DNA from 4 places in the Fictibacillus arsenicus genome. Region 1 is predicted to be linked to each of the others. Evidence: riboswitches for the same ligand, from Rfam matches in the RefSeq annotation. Region 1 holds a riboswitch; each other region holds the start of a gene.
What was found. A riboswitch is a leader RNA that binds a small molecule or an ion and turns the genes downstream of it on or off. The one in region 1 is predicted to bind S-adenosylmethionine.

Region 1 (8,333 bases):
TTTGTTGTAAAAGGTATTCTGTTTTTTCCCTCGAATAAGTTAAATGTAAAAGGGAAAAGGTGGTTTTAAATATGAAACCATGGATCAAAGCAGGGTTAATCACAGCTGGTGTAATCGTTCTTGTCAGCACATTTTTTATTGGTAACCAAGCAGAAAAAGCAGTGGTTCAGCAAGGCAGCTTTAATACGGATTCACTTTACATCGTCAGTGTTTTATTAGGAGCTTCTCTTATAGCTGTTGGTTTAAGGATTAAAGGTAATAATAAAAATAAAGCAATAACCCCAAAGAACAGTGCGAAATAAGCACTGTTTTTAACGTTTTTTGTAGGTCATTCCAATCTTTTGTATAATACGAGTAGTTAACTATTAATTGTGTCAGAGGAGACAAACATGAAATACGAAGATTTTAAAGAAATTGTACACGGCAGAAGAAGCGTCCGTAAGTTTACAGATGAAGGTGTTGCAGAGGAAGATCTATACGAAATCATGGATTGTGCCCGGTATGCACCCAGTGACACAAACTCGCAGACGTGGGAATTTATTGTGATCCGTAATAGAGATAAAGTGAAAAAGATTGAAGAAATGACTTGGGATGCCATTCATAAACTTGCGGCAAAAGCAGAAGAGAACGGAAAGACGAAGGAAGCGAAACTGCTGACACGTTCATTTGGTCCATATGCTACTGCATTCTCGGGAGCTCCCGTTTTAATCATTTGTTTAGCTACTCCGTATGAATCTAAATTCCGTGAAAAAATCTTTGATCCGATCGAGCTTGCAGAAGATGCCGTTTGGGAAGAAGAAGGCATCAAGAGCAGCTGTCTTGCTATCCAGAACTTAATGCTCGCAGCCCACGCGCGCGGTCTAGGATCATGTCCGATGACGGGTCCTGTTTTATTAGCACAGGAGGCCATCCGTGAATTTTTAGATATTCCTGCTCAAAAGCAGATCAATATGGTAATCTCACTCGGCCATCCCCAAGACCAGCCAAAAAAACTGGCTAGAAAAGCAGTTGAAGAGATAGTAACGTATGTAGATTAATATGAAACCGGCTATCTGGGTTAGTTATTGACCTGGAGCAGCCGTTTTTTTGTTTTATAAGGGAAATTGGAGCTCGTTCGCGAGTATTTATGCTCGCTGAACGAGCGCTTTTTGAGATTTATGAGCGCTATTCGGAATTTACGAGCGACATCTTCATCAGAAAAAAATGGAAAAAGGATTTTTTTCGACACTTAGCGAATATATGCAGGATAAAAGTATGATGAACAAAGAAAGAGGAACATCTATGAAAGAAACATTTGATTTAATAGACTTTGCGCTGCAAAAGAGCGGGCTTGAATCTCTTAAAGATACCACGCAAGTTCAATACTTAGGTGAAGGCGCATGGCATCAGGCATATCTTGTTCAGCTGCGTGTTGGAGAAGCAGTTGTTGTAAGGTTTCCAAAGGCGGAAGCTTACGGGAAGAAGGTAGAGTTTGACGAGGCGGCAGCATATGCAGAATACGCAGGAACAAAAGCCTATTACGAACTGGCAAACAGCGTGAAACCTGGTATCTGTCCGGAGTTTTTTCATTATCATGTTGAAAAAGATAAGACGTTTACCGTTGAATCATATGCTGGAAAAGCGATAAAACTTGAGAGCTTTACGTTCATGGAAGCATTTCAGGCTGGTGCAGAAATGGGTGAATTTTTCCGAAATATGGACACTGCCCAGCACAGTTTAAAGGGATTCGGATACTTGAAATGGAATGGTACAGCTGTTGAAGGACAGTTTCAGTCGAGTGTCACTGATTTTATGAAGGAAGAGAACGAAGAGTACTTAAGCGATTTTAAAGAGTTCATCCAAAACTATGATCAGCCGATTCTCCCATTTGCAACGACTCATTTAGAAGAATGCATGAATAACAGGGAGATTGATGAATCACACATTATACTTACAAACCAGGATACCTCTCCTGAAAATATATTGCTTCATGCAGATGGAAGGATAAGTCTTATCGACCCCGTTCCGCTCCTATACAGCGGAGATTCTTTAGCTGGTAACTTTATAAACAATTATCACACACTGTATCCTTCATTTTTTAATGCACCTCGTTATGCGAAGCATCAGTTTGACCGTTTTGAAGAAAAGCTGCAAACCATAGCTGACGGATTTATGGAAGGCTATTGTAATGGTGATGCTGCTGTAAGGAGACGGGTGAAACAAGAGGAATTTATTAAACTGACAAGCTTAACTGCTTTTCAGCAAAAAGTCTTGCATTCTGACATGACGTTAGAACAAAAAATTCGTTACGGCGAAAAAGCTGCAATCGCCAACAGAATTCCTGTACTTGTTAAAAGAATAGAAGAATTTCAATGGGAAGATGAAAAAAGCGGAACGAAGTTGGCATAACGCGCATAGCATAGGCATATTCTTAATTTGAAAACTGACAGTTGAACGATAAGCTTTTTGTACGACTTTTAAAAGTTTTCAAAAAACGGTTGACTTTTAAAAACCGAATGGACTATAATCCTATTCAAGAACAATACAAACATCAACACGTTAATGTGTTAAACATAATTTGATATCTCTTATCCAGAGAGGCGGAGGGACTAGGCCCGATGAAGCCCGGCAACCAACAAACCACATTCGGTTTGGAAAGGTGCCAATTCCTACAGATCATTTTTCGATCTGACAGATAAGAGGAGGCCAAAACCCTCTTCTTAGGAAGGGGGTTTTTCTTTTTTTCCTCTTCTAAACTTCACAACAACTTCATCTCAAATTTTTATTTTTCATTTTAAAAATTGAATATCGTTCAAGGGAAAAGTTATAACCTTTATCCCTAGTTTTCCTATACATTTTATCGATATAAAACACAAAAAGGAGAGATTTATATGACAAAATCATTTGATGGATACGACATTGACACATTGCTTTTACACGGAGGGCAAGCGCCTGATCCAACAACAGGCTCGCGGGCTGTACCAGTCTACCAAACAACGTCTTATGTTTTTTCGGATACGGACCACGCACAGAGCTTATTTGCTCTTGAAGAGCCAGGGAACATTTACAGCCGAATCGGTAATCCGACAGTTGACGTATTTGAAAAAAGAGTAGCCCTTCTTGAAGACGGAGTGGCCGCAGTGGCAACTTCTTCAGGTATGTCAGCGATCGCGCTAGCTATATTGAACATTGCAGAAGCGGGTGATGAGATCGTAGCTGCAACAAACCTTTATGGCGGCACTTACAATCTATTTTCTATTACTCTCCCGAAATACGGAATCAACGTAAAATTTGTTGATGCCGAAGATCCAGAGAATTTCAGAAAAGCCGTAACTCCGAACACTAAAGCGTTCTTTGCTGAAACAATCGGTAATCCCAGTTTGAACGTACTTGATATTGAAGCTGTTGCAGATATTGCACACGAAAACGGAGTGCCGCTTTTAATCGACAATACGTTCGCAACTCCATATGTCACAAAGCCATTAAGCTGGGGAGCAGATATTGTTATTCATTCAGCTACGAAATGGATTGGCGGACATGGTACAGCGATCGGCGGGGTGGTCGTTGATGGCGGACGCTTTAATTGGAACTCAGAAAAATTCCCAGGATTCACTGAACCGGATCGCAGTTATAACGGTTTGAGATATGCGGTTGATTTTGGAACACTCGCATTCGCTACGAAACTTCGGGTTCAGCTTTTACGAGATTTTGGTGCTTGTTTGAGCCCTCACAATGCATTCCTCCTTTTACAAGGATTAGAAACGCTGCACCTTCGTGTTGAAAAACATGCGAAAAACGCGCAGGAGATCGCAGAATATCTCGATAAGCATCCTGCAGTAGATTGGGTTTCATACCCTGGGCTTGAGGAACATCCAAGTCATGAGCTGGCTAAAAAATATTTAAGCAACGGTTTTGGTTCGATCGTGAACTTCGGAATAAAAGGCGGGCGTGATGCTGGGCGTAAAGTGATCAACAACATCTCATTATGGTCACATGTAGCGAACGTTGGTGATGCAAAATCTCTGATTATCCATCCAGCATCTACAACTCATCAGCAATTAAGTGATGAAGAGTTAAAAGCGACCGGAGTAACTGAGGAACTTATCCGTTTATCAATCGGTCTTGAATCAGTAAAAGACTTAACGAACGATCTGGACCGGGCGATTCAAGCAGCAACGGGGATCGGATCGAAAAAAACAGAGATTACGATCAATGATGAAGGTGTGATTCGCTGGGCATTGCAGTCCTCATTATACAGAGCAGTTGAAAACGGCCAGGAGATTCAGCGGCCAAAGACACTTGCAATCGTCGGGTTAAGTTCCAATCCGGCAAGACCTAGCCACAGACTTGCACGCAAAATGCAGCGTCTTGGATATAAGATCGTCCCGGTAAATCCGAGAGAAACGGAAGTGCTCGATGAAAAAGCTTATCCAGATCTAAAGTCCATTCCGTTCCCGATCGATGTTGTTCAAGTGTTTAGAAGTCCTGAAGCAGCTATTGAACTTGCGAAAGAAGCTGCGATCACCCAGCCAAAAGTATTCTGGCTTCAAGAAGGAGTCATTTCACCGGAAGCTGCGAGGATCGCAAAAGAAGCGGGAATTGATGTGGTTCACAACAGATGTACCTATAAGGAAGCGCAGCGTTTAAGAGGTACGATCGCAACGTATGCGTGTGAAGTATAAGAAATAAAAAAATAAAAGCCAAAAATAGAGATAACAAAAGTGGAGGGAAACTGATTATGAAGAATTGGTGGAAAGGAACGCTGCTCGTTAGTTTAGCAGCTGCACTGTTATTAGCGGGCTGTTCGAGCTCAGCAAAAGAAGGAGAAAAACCAGAAAAGATCAGATTGGATTACGCGTTCTATTCGCCAACAAGTCTGGCACTTAAAAAGTTTGGCTGGGCAGAGGAAGCATTTAAAAAAGATGGCATTGAAGTAGAGTGGGTGCAAAGCCAGGGAAGCAATAAAGCGCTGGAGTTCCTGAATTCCGATAGTGTGGACTTCGGTTCAACTGCCGGAGCTGCTGCACTTATTGCAAAAGACAAAGGTGCACCTATCGAATCTGTATATATCTATTCACAGCCTGAATGGACCGCATTGGTAGCAAAAGATGGAGGCCCGATTAAGGATGTAAAAGATCTTAAAGGAAAAAAGGTAGCGGCAACCTTCGGAACAGATCCTCACATCTTTTTATTGCGTGCTCTAAGTGAAGCTGGACTTTCAGCAAAAGATGTTCAGATCGTAAACCTTCAGCATGCTGATGGTGCAAACGCTCTAATCAAAGGTCAAGTAGATGCCTGGGCAGGACTTGATCCGCATATGGCAAGAACAGAGTTAGAATCTGGAGGAAAATATATCTACCGAAATCCAGATTTTAATACGTACGGAACGCTGAATGTTCGCTCAGAGTTTGCTAAGAATCATCCGAAGCAAGTGGAACAAGTGATTGAGCTTTATGAAAAAGCAAGAAAATGGACACTGGAAAATCCAGAAGAAGCAGCAAAACTTTTATCTGAAGAGGCGGGGATAAAAGAAGATGTCGCTAAAAAACAACTCGAACGAAATAACTTCTCGGAACCTGTTCCAGGATCACAGCACGAAAAAGCTATATCGGCTGCAGGCGAAGTACTTCAGACAGAAGAGATTGTCAAAAAGGATACAGACATCCAGAAACTCGTAAAAGAATTGATTAACCCTAAGTTTGCTGAAAAAGTAATCAATAAATAACACAGAAGGAAGGAGGAAGTGCCAGTGATTTCAGAAACTCAAAAATGGAAAGCGGGAGAGAGAGCAGCTGCTGCTAAGCTCTCTTCTCCAAAAGGTTTATTCAAAAAAGGACGCGGTATCGTTCTTGGTTCAATTTTGCCAGTCGTCCTGCTTATTGCTTGGGAGCTGGCTGCGAAAGCTGGATTGCTGGCGCCTCACCTGCTTCCAGCACCAAGCGTTATTTTAGAGAAGATAATAAGCATGTATAGGGATGGTTCTCTATTCGGTCATGTTTCTATTACGTTAACACGCGTGTTCTTAGGATTTGCGATTGGTACAGGAGCCGCGGTTGTGATTGGAGCCGTCGTCGGGTATGCCAAAACTGCTGAACAGCTTCTTGACCCATTGTTTCAAGCGGTTCGTTCCATTCCTTCTCTCGCATGGGTACCGTTGTTTATTTTATGGATGGGAATAGGTGAACCTTCCAAGATCTCATTGATTGCAGTCGGCGTGTTTTTCCCGGTGTATTTGAATATCGTGGCAGGCATTCAAGGGGTTGACCGAAAGCTGATAGAAGTAGGCAAGATTTATCAGCTATCTCCATTTCAGCTGACGAAACGCATTATTTTACCAGCAGCATTGCCATCTTTTATTACAGGGATGAGAAGCGGTCTAGGACTTGGCTGGATGTTTGTTGTCGCAGCCGAACTGATGGGAGCAAGTGAAGGATTAGGGTATTTGCTGGTCGTCGGCCAGAACACGTATTCACCAGACACGGTCATTGCCAGTATCCTGCTTTTTGCCGTATTAGGGAAAGTGACAGACGCGATACTAAAATGGATTGAATACCGCTCTCTTAAATGGCAGGACAGCATAAGCAACCAAGCGTAGAAGGAGGGAAAACAGATGCTTCAGATTAACCGTTTAAAACGGACGTTTAACAATAACCAGGCTGGATTTCAGAACATTAATTTTTCCGTCGATAAGGGAGAAATCATCGGGATCTTGGGCACAAGCGGATGCGGTAAAAGTACACTGCTGCGTGTGCTTTCCGGACTTGATTCGAACTACGAAGGAAAGATTTCATCAAAAGATGGAAACGACAATATTGGAATGATGTTTCAGGAACCGAGACTTCTGCCATGGCTGTCTGTTAAGAACAACATCTCATTCGGTTTAGAAAAGGAAGAACGAAATTCAAACAAATATCAAACGTATTTAGACCTTGTAGGATTGACTGGTTTTGAAAATCATTATCCGAAAGATCTCTCTGGCGGGATGGCACAGCGGACAGCAATCGCGAGAGCGCTGATCACAGATCCTGAGGTATTGCTTTTAGATGAACCCTTCAGCGCACTAGACGCATTTACAAAAATGCAGCTGCAAGATCTCCTTCTATCAATCTGGCAAAAAAAGCAAACGACGATGCTGCTTGTCACACATGATATTGATGAAGCTCTCTACCTTTGCGATCGAATCTTCATCTTAAAAGGGCAGCCAGGAGAAGTATTTGCTGAAGTAGCTGTTGAGAAACCAAAGCCGAGGACGCGTGGAGATGCTTATCTATCAAAACAGAAGGCACATATATTGAATCTATTAAATGTTGAAAAGAAAGCAGCAGGTGACGAGCGATGACAAAACTAGCAGCCATTGAGCCTGTAAACGGGACCTATAATGTTGTGACTGACAGAGATGACGCACCATTTTCATGGATCTCCATAACAGAAAAGTTTAACAGAAGAGATGACGGAAGGACGAACATGGCGTATGAATGTGTGGACCGCCATGTGGAAGAGGGACGCGGTGAGAAGGTTGCTCTTCATTACTTGGATGATTCACAGGAATTTAAGATCACTTATCAGGAACTCAAGGAAACAACAGATAGATGGGCAGCAGTGCTTTCCAAGCATGGTGTAAAAAAAGGGGATTTCGTATTTGTCTTTTTGCCAAAACACCCTGATTGCCATATTGCAATGCTAGCAGCTATTAAACTAGGAGCAGTTGTCGGTCCTCTGTTTGAAGCATTTATGTCAGATGCAGTTAGAGACCGCATTGCAGACTGTGACGGAACTTTTTTAATTACAGACCAAGACCTCAATAAGCGCGTTCCACGGGATGAGCTGCCGAGTCTCCATACTGTCTTTTTAACAGATGGAGCCGGTGAAAACGGAGAGATTTCGCTGCAAGAGGAGCTTAATAGAGTAGGAGATGTTGGAAGCCAGATAGAGTGGGTCGATCCTGAACATGGTTTGAATATCCATTATACCTCTGGTTCAACAGGAAAGCCGAAAGGAATTATACACGCTCACCGCGCGATGACACAGCAATATTTAACAGGCCGGTGGGTGCTTGATATACAAGCGGATGACGTGTATTGGTGCACAGCGCATCCGGGATGGGTAACTGGAACGGTGTACGGAGTTTTTGCACCACTTTTAAATGGAGCAACGATCGTGGTTCATGGCGGACGTTTTAAAGCAGAACAATGGTATGAAACGCTGCAAAATGCCGGCGTAACCGTCTGGTATAGTGCTCCTACTGCGTTTCGGATGCTGATGGCAAAAGGGAATAAGCTTCCTGAACAATATGATCTATCGAAACTGCGTCATATTTTAAGTGTCGGTGAACCGTTAAATCCAGAGGTTATTTA
Region 2 (8,333 bases), 1.4 Mb from region 1:
ACTGGGCGAATTTCCTGGTCCATCAAAAACTTGGCAATCGGCGGTGTTTTATATCCTGCATCTACAGCTAAGGCGTTCGGTTTTCCTACGTTTTCTAACAACTGATTTACAAGTGGCTCGAGCATTCTACTGTCATGAACATTGGCTCCGGTGACGAGACTTCCAAGAATAAAACCTCTTGAATCACTGGCGGTGTGAAAAGAGTACGCAAACAGCTTTTCCCGTTCGTCCTTTACATAGTAGCCACTCTCCGGATCCGTAGTGCTCACTTTAACTTCTTTCGTATCTTCTTTTGTTTGAGGGGTTAGTGCTTTTTTCCGTGTGCCTCACGGTCGATATTGATTTCTTCTTCAAGTTTGTTTTGATAGCTGCGCGTTTCCACACGTACTATCTTCTTATCAAACTTCTTCTTATTGGCATTGGCTTTCACATGCGTGGAATCGATAAAAGCAATAGTGGGATCAACCAGACCATAATTCGTAGCTTCACGTAGAATCCGATAGAAGATCTGTTCGAAAAGATCACTATCATGGAAACGACGTGCGTAATTCTTCCCGAACGTTGAAAAATGAGGTATCTTCTCGCTGAAGTCATAGCCTAAAAACCAACGATAAGCGACATTCGTTTCAATCTCTTTTATCGTTTGGCGCATTGATCGAATACCAAATAAATATTGAAGGAGCACCATTTTGACTAAAACAACAGGGTCCACGCTCGGTCTGCCATTATCCAAAGAATATGTATGTTTTACGGCATCATAAATAAAGTCAAAATCCATGACTTGATCAATTTTTCGTACCAAATGATCCTGAGGTACAAGCTCGTCAAGAGCTGCTAGAGTAACTTGGTGACGTCCTTCAGTAGAATGCTTAGATAACATGTAAATTTCTCCCCTCAAACATTATCTAATTTAATTCTACAATAAAAAAAGCTTGTAGACATCTGACTTTGTCTACAAGCTGAAAGCACCCTGTGAAGGTGCTTTTTCTTTTTATACCTTTTAACTTAACACGTTGAAATATCTGGCTTCTGGGTGCGCAAATACTATAGCAGATACGGAGGCTTCGGGTTCCATCATACAGCCATCTGTTAACTGTATGCCGATATCTTCCGGTTGAATCAGTTTGAATAACTTTTCCTGATCTTCAAGTTCTGGGCATGCAGGATAGCCAAATGAAAACCGCTGCCCCTGATAGCGTGCTGAAAACCGCTCTCTCATTGTAAAATCAACGGAATCAGGAAATCCCCAGCGGTCACGCATTTGCTGATGAACGAGCTCTGCGAAACCTTCAGCAGTTTCAAGTGCCAATGCTTGAAGAGCGTGACTCTCTAAAAAACGTCCCTGCTCTTTCATGTCAGCAGCAAGCTCTCTTATGCCTGTACCCGCAGTTACAGAAAACAAGCCAACATAATCCATTTCCCCGCTATCTATTGACTTAAGGTAATCTGCTATACAGAGATGTGGCTCTTTGGACTGTCTTGGAAAATCAAATTTCTCAATAATTGTTTGATGATCTACAGGATCGTAAATCAAAACACTGTCTCCATCAGATTGTGCTGGAAAGAACTGATACATCGCAGAAGGATTTATTAAGTCTTTTTCTTTTGCCTCAGTTAACAACGTATCAACGATTGACTTGATATGAAGTGTCTTCTCGTCTTTTTCCTCAAGCAATCGTGATATCTTTCCTTTAACGCCAAGGTGATGACCTAAAAGCATCTGTAAATTAATATATGGCTGAATGTGAGACAAGGAATAGTTTCTTAAAATATGCCTTTTTGTGTCACTTGGTATAAAAACCGGTGCTTTTTGTGATACGCTTGATCTTAATTTAACAGCCGTTGCAGTTGCAGTACCTCCATCGGATCGTCCAGAATCTAATACTATCGTTCTCTTTCTTTCACTAAAATCAGCCGCGAGCTTTTCATGATCCTCAGGAGTTTGAAGTTGATTTGCAAGTGATAAGCCTTCCATTGCATCTTTTGCGTACAGAACCATCCCATCATATTCCTTAGAGATTTTCGTATCGGTAAATTTTCTGGATAAAGCGGCGCCTCCAACTAAAATCGGTGTGGAAATACTCGCTTCACGCATGTCATTAGCAGTTAAAACCATTTGTTGAGCTGATTTTACCAACAAACCTGACAACCCGATAATATCAGGTTTGTTCTTCTTTACAGCCTCAATCAATTCAAGCGGGGCGATTTTAATGCCTAAATCTATAACTTGGAATCCGTTGTTGCTTAATATAATGTCTACCAGGTTTTTCCCAATATCATGAACATCACCTTTGACGGTTGCGAGCAATACCTTTCCTTTAGATGATGAATTATCGTTACTCTCCATGTATGGTTCTAAAAATGCTACGGACGCTTTCATTACTTCTGCACTTTGAAGAACTTCAGCAACGATAAGCTGATTTTCGTTAAATAATCTTCCTACTTCTTTCATGCCATCCATGAGCGGTCCGTTTATAATTTTTAGAGGTGCAGAGTATTGCTTTAATGCCAATTCTAAATCGGGAATTAACCCTTCCTTAGTTCCTTCTAAAATGTAGTATTGCAGCCGCTCTTCTAACGTCATGTCAGGTAGCTTCGATTTCGTTTCTTTCTTTTTCCCTCGATAAAATTCAGTAAAGATTGCCAATGCCTCATCAGTTGTTTTAAATAACAGGTTTTCCGCCATATCGATCTCGTCTTTAGAAATAAAAGCAAATCGTTCTAGTTTCTCTGTGTTTACAATCGCATAATCTAGTCCCGCTTGTGTGCAGTGGTAGAGATATACGGCATTTAATACTTCCCGACCCACAGGTGGAAGTCCAAATGACACGTTGCTCACACCGAGAATCGTGAGACATTGAGGAAAACTCTCTTTAATCAGCCGGATTCCATCAACCGTTGCATTTGCTGAACCGATATACTGTTCGTCACCAGTTCCTACAGGAAAAACGAGGGGGTCAAATATGATATCCGAAGGTGAGACTTTATATTTTTCCACCAAAAGCTGATACGACTTTGTTGCAATTTCAAGCTTTCGTTCTGCTGAAACACCCATTCCTTTTTCATCGATGGTTCCTACTACAACTGCGGCTCCATACTTATGCAGAAGCGGAATCACTTTTTCAAATCGTTCTTCTCCGTCTTCAAGGTTAATAGAATTAATGATAGCTTTACCTTGTGAATATTTTAAAGCTAGCTCAATAACATCTTCATCAGTTGAGTCGATTACGAAAGGAATCTTTACCTTCTTAACTGCTTCTTTCATGAACTCTTCCATGTCATTTCGTTCATCTCTGTCTGGATCTGCTAAGCATACATCCAGTACATGTGCACCGCCTTTTACTTGAGCCCTTGCGATTTCAGCGGCTTCCTCAAACTTCTTCTCTGCAATAAGCCTCTTAAACTTTCTTGAGCCAATGACATTCGTACGCTCACCGACCATGATCGGCCTTAAAGTTGGGTCATCATAAATGAAAGGTTCAATTCCTGAGACCATATGCGTTTCATTCGTTTGAATCGATCGTGGTGAATAATTCTTCATTACTTTTGCTAATGCTTCTATATGTTTAGGCGTTGTTCCGCAGCAGCCTCCAACAATATTAAGCCAACCTTTTTCTGCAAATCCCGACAATTTAGCTGCTAAACTTTCGGGAGTCTCATGATAATTTCCTTCTTCATCCGGCAGCCCTGCATTCGGGTAACAGCTGACTGCAGATGTTGATAGATCTGAAAGTGAGCGGATATGGTCTTGCATAAATTCAGGTCCAGTTGCACAGTTTAAGCCAACTGCTAACGGATTCATGTGTTTTAATGAAATATAAAACGCTTCAATCGATTGACCAGCTAATGTTGTTCCCATCGGTTCGATGGTTCCTGATACCATGAGGGGAATTCTTTTTCCAGTTTGCTCAATCGCTTGTTTGATTCCTAAAAAACCTGCTTTTACATTAAGCATATCTTGACTTGTTTCTAATAGGAGCAGATCTGCACCGCCGTCGATCAGTCCTCTTGCTTGTTCTGCATAAGCTTCCTTTAACGCATCAAATGTCGTACCGCCAGTAACGCTTAATGTTTTCGTTGTTGGCCCCATAGATCCCGCAACAAAACGCGGCCATTTTTCGGAAGAAACTGCATCAGCTGCTTTTCTCGCAATTTCCGCTCCTAACTTATTAATCTCATAAGCTCGTACGCCAAGATCATACTCGTCTAAAACAAGATTAGTTCCCCCAAAGGTATTCGTTTCAATGATATCTGCGCCAGCTTGCAGATACGTTAAGTGAATGGATTCAATAACATCTGGTGCTGTTACATTTAAATATTCATTACACCCGTCATATTCCTCGCCGCCAAAATCTTCTGCTGTGAGCTTTGCTTCTTGAAGCATCGTCCCCATTGCGCCATCCATAATTAATATTCTCTTTTTCAGCTGACCTTCTATTGATGTCTTAGGCATTTTGCGACCTCCTTGCTAACAGGGATGGATGATTCATTCGTGCATATTTGGCTAACTCAACAGTTAGTTCATAACGCATAAATGGAGTGATGAGATAAATACCATTAAAAAGATCCATAGCTGTATCCAAAAGTGACTTTGCTATATTTAAGCCTTCAACGCTTGCTTGTTTAGGACTTTCTTTAAATTTCCCCATTTGTTCACGTACAGAGTCAGATAATTTTATCCCTGGCACTTCATGATGAAGAAATTCAGCATTTTGCGAACTCGTTAATGGCATTATTCCTATATAGATCGGTTTATCAATGTGTTTGGTGGCTTCATAGGTTTCAATTAGCTTTTCCTCTGAAAAAATAGGCTGACTTATAAAATAGTCTGCACCGTATTCAATCTTCTTTTCTAAACGTTCAACAGCTTTATCAATTAACCTGATATTTGGATTAAAAGCTGCTCCTACACTAAAAGAAGTTTTTTCTCCTAGTTCTTTTCCTGATAATGATAATCCTTGATTAAACTGCTTAATGAGTTTGATCAGTTCGAATGAAGTGACATCATAAACAGATGATGCACCAGGAAAATCACCGACACTTGCTGGATCTCCAGTTACAGCTAATATTTCACGTATTCCTTGTGTATGAAGACCCATTAAGTGTGATTGAAGTCCGATTAAATTCCGGTCGCGGCACGTAATATGAACGAGCGGCCGAAGATTTAATTCTGACTGAACAATCGATCCTAATGCTGAGTTGCATATTCGTGGAGATGCAAGAGAATTATCAGCCAGTGTCAGAGCATCGATTCCCGCTTCTTTTAAAGCCTTCGCACCCTCCATAAATCCAGACGTATCAAGCTTGCGAGGCGGGTCCAATTCAACAATGATGGATTGTTTCTTCTTTACTTCTTCACAAAGCGGAACATACATAGACTTTGAAGCAGACTGAATTACAATATCTCTTTGTCTTTGTTTTACTTCTTTTTCTTTTACAGGCTGCAGGTTCTTAAGTTCATTCGAAAAAGCACGTATGTGTTCAGGTGTTGTACCGCAGCAGCCTCCTAGAACACTGACACCTTGCTCTCTGAACAGATGAGCACATTCTTTAAAATACTCAGCATCACTCTCATATTGGAACTTTCCATCTGAATATGAAGGCAGTGAGGCATTCGGAAACGCAGATATAAATGCTTTTTTAGGAATCGGTACTTCCTCAAGTGTCTTCAGCATGTGATAAGGACCTAACCGGCAATTTAATCCCACTACATCCGCACCGATTTCCTCAAGACGCAACAGAGCTTCTGAAATTGGGGTTCGGTCTTGCAGAAAACCTATTTCCTGAAGGGAAACTTGAGCAATCATTGGAAGAGACGTTTCTTTTCTAGCAATTTCTAATACGGTTTCGAGTTCTTGCAGATCGTAATACGTTTCCAGCTGTATACCGTCTACGTTTTCCATGAGTAAACAATAGAGCTGTTCACGAAAACTGCGTTTAATTTCATCAAGCGAAATACTGTTTGGTTTAATGCCGCGGATTCCGCCAATGGTTCCTACAACATATTCGTTTTTGGCAGCTCTTCTCGCAATTTGAACAGCTGCTTTGTTGATTTCTTTTACCTGATCTTGGAGGCCATAACGTTCTAGCTTTGAATAGTTGGCTGCATACGTATTTGTTTGAATGATGTCAGCGCCAGCATTTAGATAAGCCCGGTGAATATTATAGATTTGTTCCGGTTGCGAAAGATTTAATTCTTCGTAACAAAAATCCGAGCCGTATGAATACAGAAGCGTACCCATAGCACCGTCGCCGATTAAAATTTTGTTATGTTTTAAATCAGTTACTAAGCTCATGTCAGCCTCCTTATATAAAATAAAAAGCCTTCTAGAAAGAAGACTTTTTTCAGCGTTTGGTCTTCTTATCTTTACAAGTCATTATGTGGACTCGCAGGAATTAGCACCTTTTCAGCTTTACGCTGCTGGTTGCTGAGGTTTCATAGGGCCGCTCCCTCAACCTCTCTTGATAAGGGTTTTATTCAATTATGGTTACTTAACTAGGTTACGAACTTTTTGTTCAACAATGTCTTTTTATATCCGTAACGTTTGTTCACATCGTGTAAAAAGACAGGATCTGTGAGTTCCGTCAATAAAGCTTTCCTTTTTATTTTCGGAATTTCATTCTTAATGATTGTTCTGCATTCAAACAAAAACTCCAAATAAGATTCATAGTCTTTACTGTACATTTGCTGAAGTTCTTTTTTTATTAAGATAGACAAGCTGGGACTAGCCCCAGAGGTTGAAACTGAGAGTACTAGTTTACCTCTTCTGACAACGCTTGGAATGATAAAATTGCCTAATTGTGTCTGGTCTGCTACATTAATAAGCTGGTTCTCATTCACTTTATTAGCAATCTCAGCATTCACTTCGTTTAAATTAGTCGCTGCGACAATAAGAAAGGCTTTCTCGAAATCGTTACTCTTAACCTCTCTAGAAATCCAAGTGAGTTTACTTTGTTCATGTAATTCCTGAATCTCTTTAACTGCATCAATACTAATGACAGTTATTATTGCTTTTTCTTTCAGCAGATCTCTTATTTTTCGGTAAGCAACAGGACCGCCTCCTGCTACAACAACTTCTTTACCGGATAGGTCTACGTGTATAGGGTACATAATATACCTCACTTTTTAAAATATTGCAAATTCTTTTGTTTGAAGTGTCTCATTTATCCGAGTCAGTAATACCTCTTTTAATATAGGATGAAAGCCAAGCGTCTCGCATAGGATTATTTCTTGTTGTGAATGTTCCACATATCGTTTTATTGTAAGCTTCATTCCATTTATTAATAGACCTGAAAACAAGAGATAAGGAACAACAATTACTTGATCGTATGTTTGTTTACTGTTCCATAATACTTCTTCAAAACTTGGAGATGAACCGGTTAGAAAACAGGCTTGAATACTAGGTATGCCATAATGTTGCTGAAGATTAAATGCAATTTTCTCTAAATCCCGCTTTACATCTCGATCTCTGCTTCCTCTTCCAACCAATAAAAGGTGTGAGTTCTTACTTACACTAGAAACTCGTTTTGTGATTTTTTCCCACAATAAATGAGAAGTGGCTTCGTGTACGCCGAATGCGCGGCCATACTTAACTTCAATTTGAGGATATTGGATTTGCAATTGTCGCAGTTCTTTTGGAATGTCTATCTTTACATGATTAGCCGTCAATAAAAACACAGGAACAACATAGATGCTCGTAGCACCTTTTTGTATGCATGTTATAAAACCTTGCGGGATGGACGGTGCAGCAAGTTCTAAAAAACAGACCTCTTTGATTGGAACATCAACTGAAGCCATGCATTGCTTTACGAATTCTTCTGCTTCGATCCGGCCTTTTTGCAGCCGAGTACCATGACAGACAAAAAGCAAAGCATTCATCTAAAACGCCTCACTGATGGCTGCAAGTTTTATAGGTTCTTCATGCAGCTGTTCAAACCACTTAAGTTCGTCACGGAGTCGCACCACTTCTCCAACAACGATCATGCTCGGATTTTCAATTCTTTCACGCAATACAATATCTTCAATGGTTTCTAATGTTCCTGTTACGGTTCTCTGATTTTCTAACGATCCCCATTGGACTAGTGCCACCGGAGTGTCTTTGTTTTTCCCGTGTTTTGTCAGCTGTTCACAGATATAGGGAAGGTTACCTACACCCATGTAGATCGCTAATGTATCAATTCCTTTTGCTAAACTGTCCCATTTCAACTCTTCTTCTTCACCCTTTTTCCTGTGACCAGTAACAATCGCGTAACTTGAAGAGATGTTTCGATGTGTGACTGGAATACCAGCATATGCAGGTGCTGCAATTCCTGATGTGATGCCAGGTACTACT
Region 3 (4,837 bases), 1.4 Mb from region 1:
ATTAAAGACTATAATACATAGCTAATAATCAATAGTCAACTGAATTTTTCAAAAATTTCGGATTTTTATTTTCGTCATTACTTTTTTTCGGAAAGCTTTTTACTGTATAGATGATACCTACAGCCCAAAATGCCGCAAGAACAAAATAAATGGCAAACATAACATGAGATGACAAACCAATGGTCAAAAACAGAGTCCTAACATTAGTTACGATAATCAGCCCACCAACTAAGACCCCTAAAATGTGTGAGGGAATTATTCGGACGAGCCATGCAGCAATCGGAGCTGCAACGATACCGCCTGCCATGAGGGCACCAACCCAGAGCCATTCAACTTGCTCCCATCCAAGAGCAATAAAGAATCCAGCAGAAGCTGAAACGGCTACAGCAAATTCACTCGTATCAACGGAACCTATAACTTTTCTAGTTTTCATATCTTTTGCCATAAGGACAGGAGTTGTTACAGGACCCCATCCACCACCACCTGTCGCATCTAGAAATCCAGCAAGTAAGCCAAGGGGCATTAGCTGTTTTTTTGAAAAAGAGTTTTCAGAGGGTGCCGTCTTTCTTTCTCCAAGTTTATAGAGAAAACGAAACAAAATATAGATTCCAAGAATAATAAGAAATAGAGAAACATATGGTTTCACAATATCTCCTGGAAGGCTGCTTAAAAAACAAGCGCCTAAAAATGCACCGATCGAACCCGGCAGAATTAAGCGGAGAACCACCTGCTTATCAACGTTTCCAAACTTAATATGGGAAACTCCGGATGCTGCTGTTGTCACAACTTCAGCAAGGTGGACAGAGGCAGATGCTGCTGCGGGCGCAATCCCCGCTACCAAGAGCAGGGAAGTCGAAGTAACCCCATATGCCATTCCGAGTGAGCCGTCGATCAGCTGTGCCATAAGTCCAATAAGCGCTAGAACTATTAACTTTTTCATCAAATTCCTCCTCAAAATAAAAAGGCCCTTAACAAGTCATGTTAAGAGCCTTCGGTTTTTCCGATCAGCAAATTCGGATGAAATTTTAGTTATTACTATATGTTCCAGGAAGACAAATTGTCAACTGCAGGTTTAATTTTTTCAGAAAAAACAAGAAATAAAAAAATTAGGGCTTGATATCCGTTTCAGATGTGATATGATTTTTAAAAATTAAACTCTTATCCAGAGTGGTGAAGGGAACTGGCCCGATGAAACCCGGCAACCTGCGATTCGTAAGGTGCTAACTCCAGCAGAATGTTTTTACATTTTGGAAGATAAGGTAATACGTTTACCTCCACTATCTTTCCGAAATGGGAAGGTTTTTTGTTTTATTAGAGATATTTTGTAAAAAAGGGAGGCCAGTGGAGTGGCGAACGAAAAGAGTGAAAACGATTTTCTTCCTCAGCTTCAGAAAATGCTGAGCAACATCAAATTTGGATCCGTAACTTTAATCGTGCAAGATGGAAAAGTGATTCAACTCGAAAAAAACGAGAAGGTACGAATTAAATAGCGCTGACTAGAAAACTAGAGGCGGTTTTAACGTAAAGGGCATGTCCCTTAAAACGTTAAAGCCGCTTTTTGTTGGTCTATTTGTTTTTCATGAAGGAGGTAAAAAATTGCTCACCTATGAAACATGGGATAACAACATTCAAGAGTTTAATAGTGACAACCTTGAGAAAGGTGCATTAGATGTCCTGAAATGGGCGTATGAAATGTATGACGACGATCTCGTATATGCGTGCAGCTTTGGAATCGAAGGAAGTGTTTTAGTGGATCTTGTTTCTCAAGTCAAACCAGATGCTCAAGTAGTTTTTTTAGATACACAGCTGCATTTTCAGGAAACATATGAGGTGATTAATGCTGCAAAGAAAAGGTATCCGTGGCTGAGAATTAAGCTTAAAAAACCAGCTGTAACACTTGAGGAACAAGCAATTAAACATGGTAAAGAGCTTTGGAAGGTAAATTCAAATCAGTGCTGCAGCATTAGAAAAATAATTCCTTTAGAAGAAGAGCTCAACGGTGTAAAAGCCTGGCTTTCAGGATTGCGCCGTGAACAGTCACCTACGAGGAAAAAAACGCAGTTTATTAACAAAGATGAGCGTTTCCGCAGTATTAAGATTTGTCCGCTCATTCACTGGACGTTGATAGACATATGGCGATACGTCCATAAACATAATCTGCCTTATAACACACTTCACGATAATGGGTATCCAAGTATCGGCTGTAAACCTTGCACTAAAGCCGCTATTGACCCAGAGGATCTCCGTTCCGGCCGTTGGTCAGGAACTGGGAAATTAGAATGTGGTCTTCATGAAGGCTAAGAAAAATAGGAGGAGAGAAACAATATGGCAACTTTACATGCACACGGAGGAACATTAATTAATCGTTTTAGACCGGATACACCGTATAAGCACATACAAAAAGAAATTGAGCTTGATGCAACAGCACTTAGTGACCTTGAATTAATAGCCATCGGAGCATACAGCCCATTAACCGGGTTTTTAAATCAAGCAGACTATCAATCTGTCGTAGATCGTATCAGGCTGAGTGATGGAACTGTTTGGAGTCTCCCGATTACATTGCCAGTGACTCATGAAACCGCACAATCTCTTAGTACAGGAGAAGATGTTCGGCTCGTGTGTGATGGCGAGACATACGGGATCTTGCAGGTTGGTGATATCTATTTCCCAGATAAGCATATTGAAGCAGAGAAAGTCTATAAAACTTCTGACATAGAACATCCAGGCGTAAATAAGCTGCTTGAGCGGCCGACAGTTTATGTGGGCGGGGACATCACGCTCGTTAAACGGCCTGAAAAAAAATCTTTTAAGAACTACCACCTAGATCCAAATGAAACTAGAAAAAAGTTTAGCAGTTTAGGGTGGAAAACAGTAGTTGGTTTTCAAACGAGAAATCCAGTGCACCGTGCGCACGAATATATTCAAAAAACAGCGCTCGAGACGGTTGATGGGCTCTTTCTAAACCCGCTAGTCGGCGAAACGAAGTCTGATGATATACCTGCAGATGTACGTATGGAAAGCTATCACGTACTTCTTAAAAACTATTATCCGAGTGACCGTGTATTCCTTGCTGTATTTCCTGCAGCGATGCGCTATGCCGGACCGCGCGAAGCCATTTTTCACGCACTTGTGAGAAAGAACTATGGCTGCACACATTTTATTGTTGGCCGTGATCATGCTGGTGTAGGCAGTTATTACGGGACGTATGAAGCTCAGGAGATCTTTTCACAGTTTACCGCCGATGAGATCGGTATCACCACACTCTTCTTTGAACACAGCTTCTATTGCACAAAATGTGAGACCATGGCTTCTTCTAAAACGTGTCCGCATTCCAGTGAACATCATGTGATTTTATCTGGAACGAAAGTAAGAGAACTTCTAAGAAATGGGGAATTGCCTCCAAGTACATTCAGCCGGAAGGAAGTCGTTGAAGTGTTGATCAATGGATTAAGACGACATGAAGAAAACCAACTTAAAGGAGATACAAATGAGCACACAGCACAATACCGTCTGGCACGATAGTTCCATTACAAAAGAAGACCGGCGAAAGCAAAACCACCATTCAAGCTTTGTCCTTTGGTTTACAGGATTGTCCGGATCAGGAAAGTCCACCATTGCAAATGCACTCGCTAAAGAGTTATATAAGCGAAACATCCGTAACTATGTGCTGGATGGTGACAACATCCGAAATGGATTGAACAAGGACTTATCTTTTTCTGACGAAGACAGAACGGAGAACATCCGCAGAATTTCTGAAGTATCAAAGCTTTTTGTTGATAACGGCACAGTGGTGCTGACAGCATTCATCTCACCATTTTTACAAGACCGTGAAAAAGCAAAAGAGATCGTTTCGGAAGAAGAATTTATCGAGATCTTTGTTTCATGCCCGATCGAAGAATGTGAAAAACGGGACCCGAAAGGACTGTACAGCAAAGCTCGCAAAGGAGAGATTCCTGATTTCACTGGAATCGATTCTCCCTACGAGGAACCGGTGTCTTCTGCTCTTACTGTTAAAACAAATGAAAAGAATGTATCTGAGAGTGTAGATGCAATTTTGACTTATTTGCAAGAGAAAAAACTCATATAAAAGGGACTGATAATATGGCATATGAAAAAGCGTGGGCTGATAATCCTAAGCTCAATAAAACAGAACAAAAGAAGCTCGTAAAAGACGGATTAAAAATATTTGAGGATATCCCTCATTACTCAAAAAAAGGATTCGCCTCTATACCGAAAGAAGAGTGGGACAATTTTAAGTGGGCAGGTCTGTACTTACAGCGACCGAAAGAAGATGGATACTTCATGATGAGGGTCAATGTACCATCTGGCATTTTAAGCTACGAACAAGTAAAAGCTCTTGCTCACATATGCAAAGATTATGGAAGAGGCGTGTTTGATATCACGACACGACAAGCTATTCAGTTTCATTGGCTGACCATTGAACAAATCCCGGATATATTTAAACGTTTAGAAGAGGTTGGGCTGTCAAGTGCAGGGGCATGCGGTGATATTACGAGAAATATTATGGGGAATCCGATTGCCGGGATAGATCCTCATGAACTATTTGATACATCAGAGATTGTAAAAGAAGTGTATGAATTCTTTCAGCACAATGAAGATTTTTCTAATCTGCCGAGAAAATATAAAATGTCCATCAGTTCTAATGTGAACAACAGTGCGCATGCGGAGATAAATTGTGTAGCTTTTACTCCGGCTTATAAAGAAGTTGATGATAAAGAGATTCCTGGTTTTCATATTAAGATTGGCGGTGGTTTATCATCGAGGCCGTTCTTAGCGCAGCCGCTTGATGTCTTTATAGAACCGCATCAGGTAAAAG
Region 4 (8,333 bases), 1.8 Mb from region 1:
TTAACACCTTTTGCTACTACTTTAAGAGCATCGATATCTAGTCCTGAGTCGATTTCATCAAGGATTGCTAATTTCGGCTCAAGCATCATCATTTGCAGAATTTCGTTACGCTTCTTTTCTCCGCCAGAGAATCCTTCGTTTAAGTAACGGTGAGCGAAAGCGTTATCCATTTCAAGGTGATCCATCTTCTTGTCTAACTCACGGATGAACTTCATTAGTGAAATTTCGTCGCCTTCTTCACGCTTTGCATTAATTGCAGAACGAAGGAAGTCTGCGTTGGTAATACCGCTTACTTCTGATGGATATTGCATAGCTAGGAATAGACCAGCTAGTGCACGCTCATCAACTTCCATTTCTAAAAGGTCTTCACCATTGAATGTAACCTTCCCTGATGTTACTTCGTATTTCGGGTGCCCCATTAACGCTGCAGAAAGAGTAGACTTACCTGTTCCGTTCGGCCCCATGATCGCATGGATTTCTCCACCATTTATTTCGAGATCTAAACCTTTAATAATCTCTTTATCTTCAATCGATACACGAAGATTTTCAATCTTTAAATTAGGTGCTGACATAATACAACCTCCATTAAGAAATCATTCTTAAGATTTTTGAAATAAGGCATTAAATAGCCATTCTCAATTTATTCTCATTCTAATCTTATAACAAATGAAAAGTATGTTCAAGGGAACGAGCCATGAACTTTACCATTGTGTTCATATAATTCATTGTTTATTTGAGAAATTCGAAAAAAGGCTAACTCATCAGGCATTATATCACCTTTTGAGTCAGCCTTTTGTTTTTATTCCCTATCTTATCTTTACGGCGTATGATTTCTAGTTGCATCAGCCGCTACTTCTAAACCTTTTTTATATTCCTTTTCACGGTCTTTCTCAACATCTAACCGCTTCTCCAAGTCCCTTTCATACTCTGCAAAACCGCAACCATGTGATTGGTGCATTGCTTTTTCCATTTCAGATGTATGCTTTACTTTTATGGGGTGGATAATGAATCAATCCTTTCGAGTTTAGATAGTTATAGCTTATCAGCAGCTCTTCAGATCCACAACTTGCATATGATACAATGCCAAGTTTTGTGAGAGGGTACTGCGTGCTTTCATCTATAGAAGATGAACATCCCTTTATAATCCTGCTGAATCCGCTACATTACTTCCATTACCTTTTTTAATATAAATAAAACATGTTAATGTATGGAAAAGTTAATGGCGTGGTTTATTCAACTCTTTAATACACTCTTGAACAAGGGTTACTCCCTGGCTCATAGCTGCTCCACCGCCGAATGCGGCAGACACGCCTACAGCTTCCAGGATTTCATTTTCAGAACATCCTTGGTCAAGACATCCCTTTGTATGATAAATGATACAATACTCATCTTGTGAATAAATACTGATCCCTAGCGCAATAAGCTGTTTATATTTTTCGGAAATTTCGCCTTCCTTAAAACAGTGGCGCGTAAATTCGTTATATGCATGTGTTAATTCAGGCATATTTTCGTTATATTTTCCTAAACCTTCTTTATACCGGATAAGATGATATTGTGCAGAGTTTGATCCTGGCATTTGTTGATCTTCTTGTTTCATTTTGTCGTTACACTCCTGTCACGTTTTAGTAAACAGGATTAGTATGGGTTTTTTTTGTGGGTGATATGTAAGGAGAAAGGATTCTTTAAAGAAATACACCATCATATAAAAAGTCTGCATAATTACATAAAAAATGACTATCATCACATAAAAATGACTTACTATCACATAAAAATACGTCCTCATCACATATTTTTTCAATTCCATCCATTTATTGTCCACCTTAAATTAAACATAAAGGGTGCCTCATCAAGTGGAGACACCCTTCATTCATTTATTCAGTTACAGGCACTACTGCACCTTCGTATTTCTTTTCAATGAAATCTTGAATTTCTTTCGAACGCAATACTTCAACTAGAGCTTTAACAGATTTCTTATCTTTATCTCCTTCTCGTACTGCAATAATGTTTACGAATGGAGAATCTGAGCCTTCAATTGCGATAGCGTCTTTTTGCGGATTTAGACCTGCATCAATCGCATAGTTCGTGTTGATCAGTACTGCATCCCCTTCACCGTTTTTATATGCTTTTGGCAGCATTCCTGCATCAACATCTGCTTTGAACTTTAATTTCTTTGGATTTTCTACAATATCTTTAACTTGCGCTTCAGTACCAGCGCCTTCTTTAACTTTGATTAGACCTTCTTTTTCTAAAAGACCAAGCATACGCCCGTGGTCAGCTACAGAGTTAGACATGATGATCGTAGCACCTTGTGGCAATTCATCTAGAGACTTGTATTTTTTAGAATAAACTCCGATAGGCTCAATGTGGATGCCGCCTGCGTTTTCAAATTTATAACCGTGGTCTTTCATTTGTGATTCTAAATAAGGAACGTGCTGGAAGTAGTTTGCTCCGATTTCTTTTTCATCCAGAGATTTGTTTGGAAGTACATAATCCTGGAACGTTTTGATCTCGAGCTCTACACCTTTTTCTTTTAGAAGTGGTTTTGCTTCTTCAAGAATTTCAGCATGAGGTACGTTTGATGCCCCGACAATCAGCTTTTCGTCGCTGATGCCACCTTCTGTTTTATTGCCGCAAGCTGCTAGTGCTGCACCAACTACAGCAAGCAAAATAATAGAAAATACTTTTTTCATGTGATTTCCTCCTTGTTGTATGTGCTTATCTTTTATCTAAAGCTGTTGTGAATTGATCTCCTATCCATTGAATAACAAATACGATGACCAAGATCAGAACAGTTGAAACTAAAGTTACTTCTGCATTATCCCGCTGGTAGCCTTCCATATAAGCAAGGTTTCCAAGTCCTCCTGCTCCAACTACACCAGCCATTGCTGTGTAGCTTACAAGAGCAATCGCAGTAACGGTAATACCAGAAATAAGTGCTGGGGTGCTTTCGGGAATAAGTACTTTGAAAATAATTTGAGTGTTTGTTGCACCCATTGATTTCGCTGCTTCAATTACTCCTTTATTAATTTCTCTCAAAGCAATCTCAACCATACGCGCGTAAAATGGAGCTGCTCCGACAATCAAAGCTGGCAGTGCTGCTTCTGCTCCAAGCATTGTCCCTACAATAAAGCGCGTAAAAGGAATCAGCAAAATAATTAATATAATAAACGGAATAGAACGGAACACGTTAACAATAATGGCAATGATGCTATTTAAGAATTTGTTTTCCCACAGGTTGCCTGGAGCGGTTAAATATAAGGCAAGCCCCAAAGCGAGACCTAAAATGAATGTTACAAAAACGGAAATAGCCGACATATATAAAGTTTCTTTCGTTGCTTCTAAAACAACATCCCACTGAACGTTCGGGAACCAAGTACTAAGCATTATGAATCACCTCAACTTCTACCTGAACACTATTTAAAAATTCCATAGCGTTAGAAAGTGCCGCTTCAGAACCTTTTATTTGGATAAATAATGTACCGTATGGACCATTTTGAGTTTGAGTAATTTTACCTTGCAGGATATTAACATCCACTTCAAAGTTTCGGATCAGCTCTGTAATTAAAGGCTGCCCGGCACTGCCTCCTACAAAAGTAAGCTGAACAATTCTGCCTTCAGGAAACTCCTCTATAAATTGCTTTATGGTATCCACTGTTTCTTCTGGTTCTGTAACTTGTTTTACAAAATCCTTTGTAATGGATTCTTTAGGGTTTTTAAAGACGCTCAGTACATCGCCTTCTTCTACCACTTTTCCTTTTTCCATTACTGCAACTCGGTGACAGATTTTTCGTATGACGTGCATTTCATGTGTGATCAACACGATAGTTAGACCTAGCTTCTGGTTGATTTCTACTAGAAGATCTAAAATACTGTCGGTTGTTTTTGGATCAAGTGCTGAAGTGGCTTCATCACATAATAAAACTTTCGGTTCGTTGGCAAGTGCTCTCGCAATACCAACCCGCTGTTTTTGGCCCCCGCTCAGCTGTGAAGGATATGAACCGCCTCTGCCTTCTAGTCCGACAAGATCAATCAGCTCGTCAACACGCTGCTTGATTTTCTCTTTCGGATATCCAGCGATTTCTAACGGGAAAGCAATGTTCTCTCTAACGGTTCTCGACCATAAAAGGTTGAAGTGCTGGAATATCATACTTATTTCCTGTCTAGCTTCTCTAAGTTTTTTAGAAGATAGCTCAGACATATTTTTTCCGCCGATCGTAACCGTACCGCTTGTCGGTCTTTCCAGCATGTTAAGAATTCGGATAAGTGTACTTTTCCCTGCTCCGCTGTATCCAATAATGCCGTAAATTTCACCTTGTTTTATGTTTAAATCTACCGAATCAACAGCCTTCACTTCACCATCTTTGGTTTGAAAGACTTTACGGACTGAATGTAAATTAATCAATAGAACTAACCTCATTTCCATCTGTAATACTTTAAATTGCAATTAGAAGCTGTTGATTTCCGCTCCAGGATGCTCGCTTTCCGCGGGGCGTGCGGTGAGCTTCCTCTGCGCTTTGCGCCGTTAGGAGTCTTAATAAAACCTGTGTGCTCCTGCGTCTACAAGCAACTCCTAACGAAGTGAGTTTCCTCGTCGCATGCCTTGCGAGGAAGAATACTCAAGTAGCTGGCACGCTAATCCCGCTGGAGTCTCGCACCTTGCAATCCAATCAACAAACCATTCAAATAAAAAAATGCCCTCTGCTTCAATATGAGCAGAAAGGCATATAATATTCTATGCGCGTTCTCCTCATCTCCCAAGACAATTGAATGCCTTGCAGGAATTGGCACCTTTCTAGTCAGTATGGATTACATACAGCTAGCGGTTGCCGGGTTTCATAGGGCCAGTCCCTCCACCTCTCGTGATAAGTTAAAGCGTTGCGTTATTAAGTTAAAACGATGCATTTTTGAATCACTGAGATGAATAATATCACCGCTGTCGATTCGTGTCAAACATTTTTAACACTTTTAATCAAGACGCCTGCAGATATTTGTTCCCAATGAGAGCTTAAATAGAATATGGCTTCCCATTTCAGCCGCTGTCTTAACGTCCCGTGAAACTCGATCATCTCTTGGCGAAGGAGTGTTGTAAGCTTCATTTTCCCATCTAGCATCATAGATAGATACTTTGGATTTCCTCTGAAAACAACGATACGATTACGTTCTCCTTCTCTGTAATCAATCCTCAAGGTAGTTTCATCATTGAGACTAAATCTAGGTTTAACCGGAATGTTATACAATGGCAAGTATGGACTTTTTCCAATCTGTCTTTCAAAAAAGGTGACATCCAGCATATAAAATCCCCCCGAATTGGTTGTTATTTCACCTTTTCGAGAGGAACGGAGTGTTTACCTTTATAAAGCGTTCGACAGTCAGTAAAAATCGTTTTTGTAATTACGACAGTATTAACCATATTTAGTGCTAATGTTTGTTACGATGTTTGTCGCGATCTTGCTTATTGCGGTCCTGTTTATTGCGGTCCTGTTTATTGCGGTCCTGCTGATTTTTCTTGTGATGATTATTCGCGTTTCGGTTTTGATGTTCATTATTCTTTTGTTTATTGCTGTTAAACGCACGATTTTGATGCTTGTTATCGCTATTATTTAACTTTCTTTCTTTAGGCTTCACCAATTTTTCTTGTTTCTTGTTATGGTGATTATCTTGATTGTGATGCTTTTCTCTGTGCTTTTTAACTTCTTTTGGTTGGCTAACTGCTTTTTTAGGGACTGCTATTTTTATGTCATTCTTTCGTTCATGGGCTTCGGTGTTAATTTTCCTTGGGTGCGGTAAGCTTTGTATGTCATTAGAGGATAAAGTATTTACTTTTAGCTCTTGAAAGTTAACCTCTTTTATCTTCTCTTCTGTTAAAGTCTTGCCGTTTATGTTTGCAGTTTGAAATGCTTTATATTTTCCTGAAGACACTCCAAGCTGCTTTGCTTTTTCACGAGTGTCAGGATTAGACTCTGAAACAGTGATACGGACAGGGTATTTTACAACAGTCTTCTTCACGATTGAATTTACTGCTTCATCTAGAGCTGCTTCAGTCTTATCATTGCCTTCTTCACTGGAAATGGTTGTGATGAGCATAGAATGGTCTGATTCCATATAACCTTCTTCTTCATATGCCTTAATAAGCTGATCAGCAAAGTCTTCAAATGAAAATTGATTTTCAACGTTCAGATCATATTTATCTATGATTTTTTTTGCCTCGTCATTAAATGCATCAATTTGGATAACCTGCATTTCCTCATCTACGCCCACTTCTAAGCTTGGATTAATATCAAAGCTTACATAAGCCGCTGCCGCTGACTCGCTTCCAATCGGGATCAAACCTGATAGAAGAACAACAGCAAGTATCGCTGCTACAGATGGCACCACAAAAAGACTTCTTTTCCTTTCCGAAAAATAAGAAGCCTGATATTCTCTGCCCACTGATGGATTTTTGCCTGCTGGTACTCTTACCGTTACAAATGTTCCATCTTTCATAAGCAAAGTCGCTTTTCTGTTGTTAACCTCTATTACAATGCCGCTGCCGCTTTTCAATTGTATCCCTCCCGCAAGTTGCAGGATCAGTAGTAATTACAGGCAAGAGGAAGTAATCCCCCTTACCATGCAATCATATATACCTCACCTTAAGGCTGAATGTATGATTTCAGCGCTTGGAAATCGCCTAAATATATTAATGATACCGCTATTATATACTTTCGATTTCTCTCTATGGTTTTACGACTACAGGATACCATATTTAATAAATCTTTTATCGGCAATTGCTTTTTTTCCTTTAAAAATGCGGCAAGTTCTTCATTTTCTGCTAAAAGGCGAGCAATTTCTTTGGCATTTTCACGTGCATCAACGTGTTTTGGACAATGTTTGCTTAAAACTTTAAAGTTTAGTCCGAATGTTTTTAAAAGCTTTTGATACTCTTCTATTTCATAAACACGGTTTTCTACTTGAATCTGATCTTCAAAATGATCCATAGCTGCCTTTTGTTCAGCATAGCTTTCTTCTAAACGGCCTTCTTCATCTTCTTCATCCGGCTGGAGAAAAATCAATCTGTTTTGACGAACTTCTTTACGGATATAGTCAATGACACGGCGTCTGATTACCATATCTGCAAAGGATAAAAAGCGGCTGCCTTGTCCTTCTTGATATTGATCTATCGCTTCATTAAAGGCAAAAAGACCTACACTAAACTCATCCATTGTTCGATCTATATATTGACTGCACACTTTTGATGTAACTTTTTTAATGAATGGTTGGTAATCACCAATTAGTTCATTTCTTAATTTTTCATCGTTTCTTTCCTGGATCGTTAATACTTTATCTTCTATGCTTGTCATTTTGTTCTTTGCTATAGGAAATACTGCATTTAAATTTAAAGATGTCATGATTATCAATCACCCCTGCTAAAAAAATTACTTGTTTTATTCGATCTTCGTTTGTTTTTGTTTTCATAAAATCATTCTTATTTACCACTAATCGTTCGGGAGCAAACATGTAACAAGCTCTCCTATTCATTTATACCACGACTTTTGACATTTGTAGGATACAGTTCTATAACAATATTACAGCCCTCGTAACAATTGTGACTTTCTTGTTAAAAAACTGAATAGACGAAAATAACTGATAATTAACTCTCTAACTGAGAAACCCCTTATTCCGACAAGGTCTGACTAATTTTTGCATTTAAAAAAACACACTATCTAATGTTACAGATAAGTGTGCAGAAGACATTAATTTACCATATTTTTCTTAAGGAAAAACCCCCTAAAAAATCATTTTTCAAAAGAATTAGGAGGACTTTAATGAAATATGGGGCTTTTCCCACATTTTATTACAAATTATTTTTCCTTATTTAAGAAATCTATCATCGTTTGATAAATATTTCCTGCCGATTGAAGGGCATAGATCTTTTTCACTGCCATCCCTCTCGATAGCACCATTAGACAAGGGACACTCGTAATTCCATATTGATCTGCAAGTTCGGGCATCTCATTAATATTGCATACTCCAGTCTGCATATTGTTTCCTCTTTGAGCTCGAACTGTTTCTATTGCTACTTCCATCATTTTTTTTCCCATCTTACATGTACCACATAATGGTGTTTCCAAGTAGAGAAAGAAAGGCTTATGTATGGATTGTTCGATAACATGTTCCCAATTCGTTCTTGTGATTTCTTTCATATATTACTCCGTTATTTATCTGAAGGCAGATTAAGCAGCCTGTCATATTCATCAGAAGGCTGTTTTTTCCATCAGTTATTTATGATTTTTATTTTGATCTCTTGTATAAGAATATCACGAATTATTATATGATGGTTAACTGCTTTATTTTTA

Region 2: another riboswitch for S-adenosylmethionine. It lies ahead of ABE41_RS11355 (bifunctional homocysteine S-methyltransferase/methylenetetrahydrofolate reductase); the one in region 1 lies ahead of ABE41_RS04555 (PLP-dependent aspartate aminotransferase family protein).
Region 3: another riboswitch for S-adenosylmethionine. It lies ahead of ABE41_RS11400 (YezD family protein); the one in region 1 lies ahead of ABE41_RS04555 (PLP-dependent aspartate aminotransferase family protein).
Region 4: another riboswitch for S-adenosylmethionine. It lies ahead of ABE41_RS15745 (methionine ABC transporter ATP-binding protein); the one in region 1 lies ahead of ABE41_RS04555 (PLP-dependent aspartate aminotransferase family protein).

Annotation. Positions count from the first base shown of each region.
Region 1 is NZ_CP016761.1:849,099-857,431, forward strand. Features, by position in the region: gene ABE41_RS04540 (hypothetical protein) at 72-302, shown strand; gene ABE41_RS04545 (nitroreductase family protein) at 390-1,037, shown strand; gene ABE41_RS04550 (hypothetical protein) at 1,282-2,388, shown strand; SAM riboswitch class I at 2,565-2,681, shown strand; gene ABE41_RS04555 (PLP-dependent aspartate aminotransferase family protein) at 2,871-4,661, shown strand; gene ABE41_RS04560 (aliphatic sulfonate ABC transporter substrate-binding protein) at 4,718-5,704, shown strand; gene ABE41_RS04565 (ABC transporter permease) at 5,729-6,574, shown strand; gene ABE41_RS04570 (ABC transporter ATP-binding protein) at 6,590-7,318, shown strand; gene acsA (acetate--CoA ligase) at 7,315-8,333, shown strand, end outside.
Region 2 is NZ_CP016761.1:2,202,551-2,210,883, forward strand. Features, by position in the region: partial or broken gene ABE41_RS11345 (IS1182 family transposase) at 1-880, opposite strand, end outside; gene metH (methionine synthase) at 1,001-4,453, opposite strand; gene ABE41_RS11355 (bifunctional homocysteine S-methyltransferase/methylenetetrahydrofolate reductase) at 4,446-6,296, opposite strand; SAM riboswitch class I at 6,359-6,472, opposite strand; gene ABE41_RS11360 (precorrin-2 dehydrogenase/sirohydrochlorin ferrochelatase family protein) at 6,497-7,111, opposite strand; gene ABE41_RS11365 (sirohydrochlorin chelatase) at 7,127-7,879, opposite strand; gene cobA (uroporphyrinogen-III C-methyltransferase) at 7,880-8,333, opposite strand, start outside.
Region 3 is NZ_CP016761.1:2,212,357-2,217,193, reverse strand. Features, by position in the region: gene ABE41_RS11405 (sulfite exporter TauE/SafE family protein) at 29-940, opposite strand; SAM riboswitch class I at 1,156-1,261, shown strand; gene ABE41_RS11400 (YezD family protein) at 1,347-1,490, shown strand; gene ABE41_RS11395 (phosphoadenylyl-sulfate reductase) at 1,597-2,301, shown strand; gene sat (sulfate adenylyltransferase) at 2,326-3,522, shown strand; gene cysC (adenylyl-sulfate kinase) at 3,488-4,087, shown strand; gene ABE41_RS11380 (nitrite/sulfite reductase) at 4,102-4,837, shown strand, end outside.
Region 4 is NZ_CP016761.1:3,069,454-3,077,786, forward strand. Features, by position in the region: gene sufC (Fe-S cluster assembly ATPase SufC) at 1-572, opposite strand, end outside; gene ABE41_RS21275 (YuzK family famiily protein) at 818-970, opposite strand; gene ABE41_RS15725 (carboxymuconolactone decarboxylase family protein) at 1,217-1,597, opposite strand; gene ABE41_RS21470 (hypothetical protein) at 1,683-1,808, opposite strand; gene ABE41_RS15735 (MetQ/NlpA family ABC transporter substrate-binding protein) at 1,872-2,690, opposite strand; gene ABE41_RS15740 (methionine ABC transporter permease) at 2,716-3,384, opposite strand; gene ABE41_RS15745 (methionine ABC transporter ATP-binding protein) at 3,377-4,402, opposite strand; SAM riboswitch class I at 4,745-4,869, opposite strand; gene ABE41_RS15750 (PNPOx family protein) at 4,947-5,291, opposite strand; gene ABE41_RS15755 (anti-sigma-I factor RsgI family protein) at 5,419-6,540, opposite strand; gene sigI (RNA polymerase sigma-I factor) at 6,630-7,385, opposite strand; gene ABE41_RS15765 (thioredoxin family protein) at 7,839-8,180, opposite strand.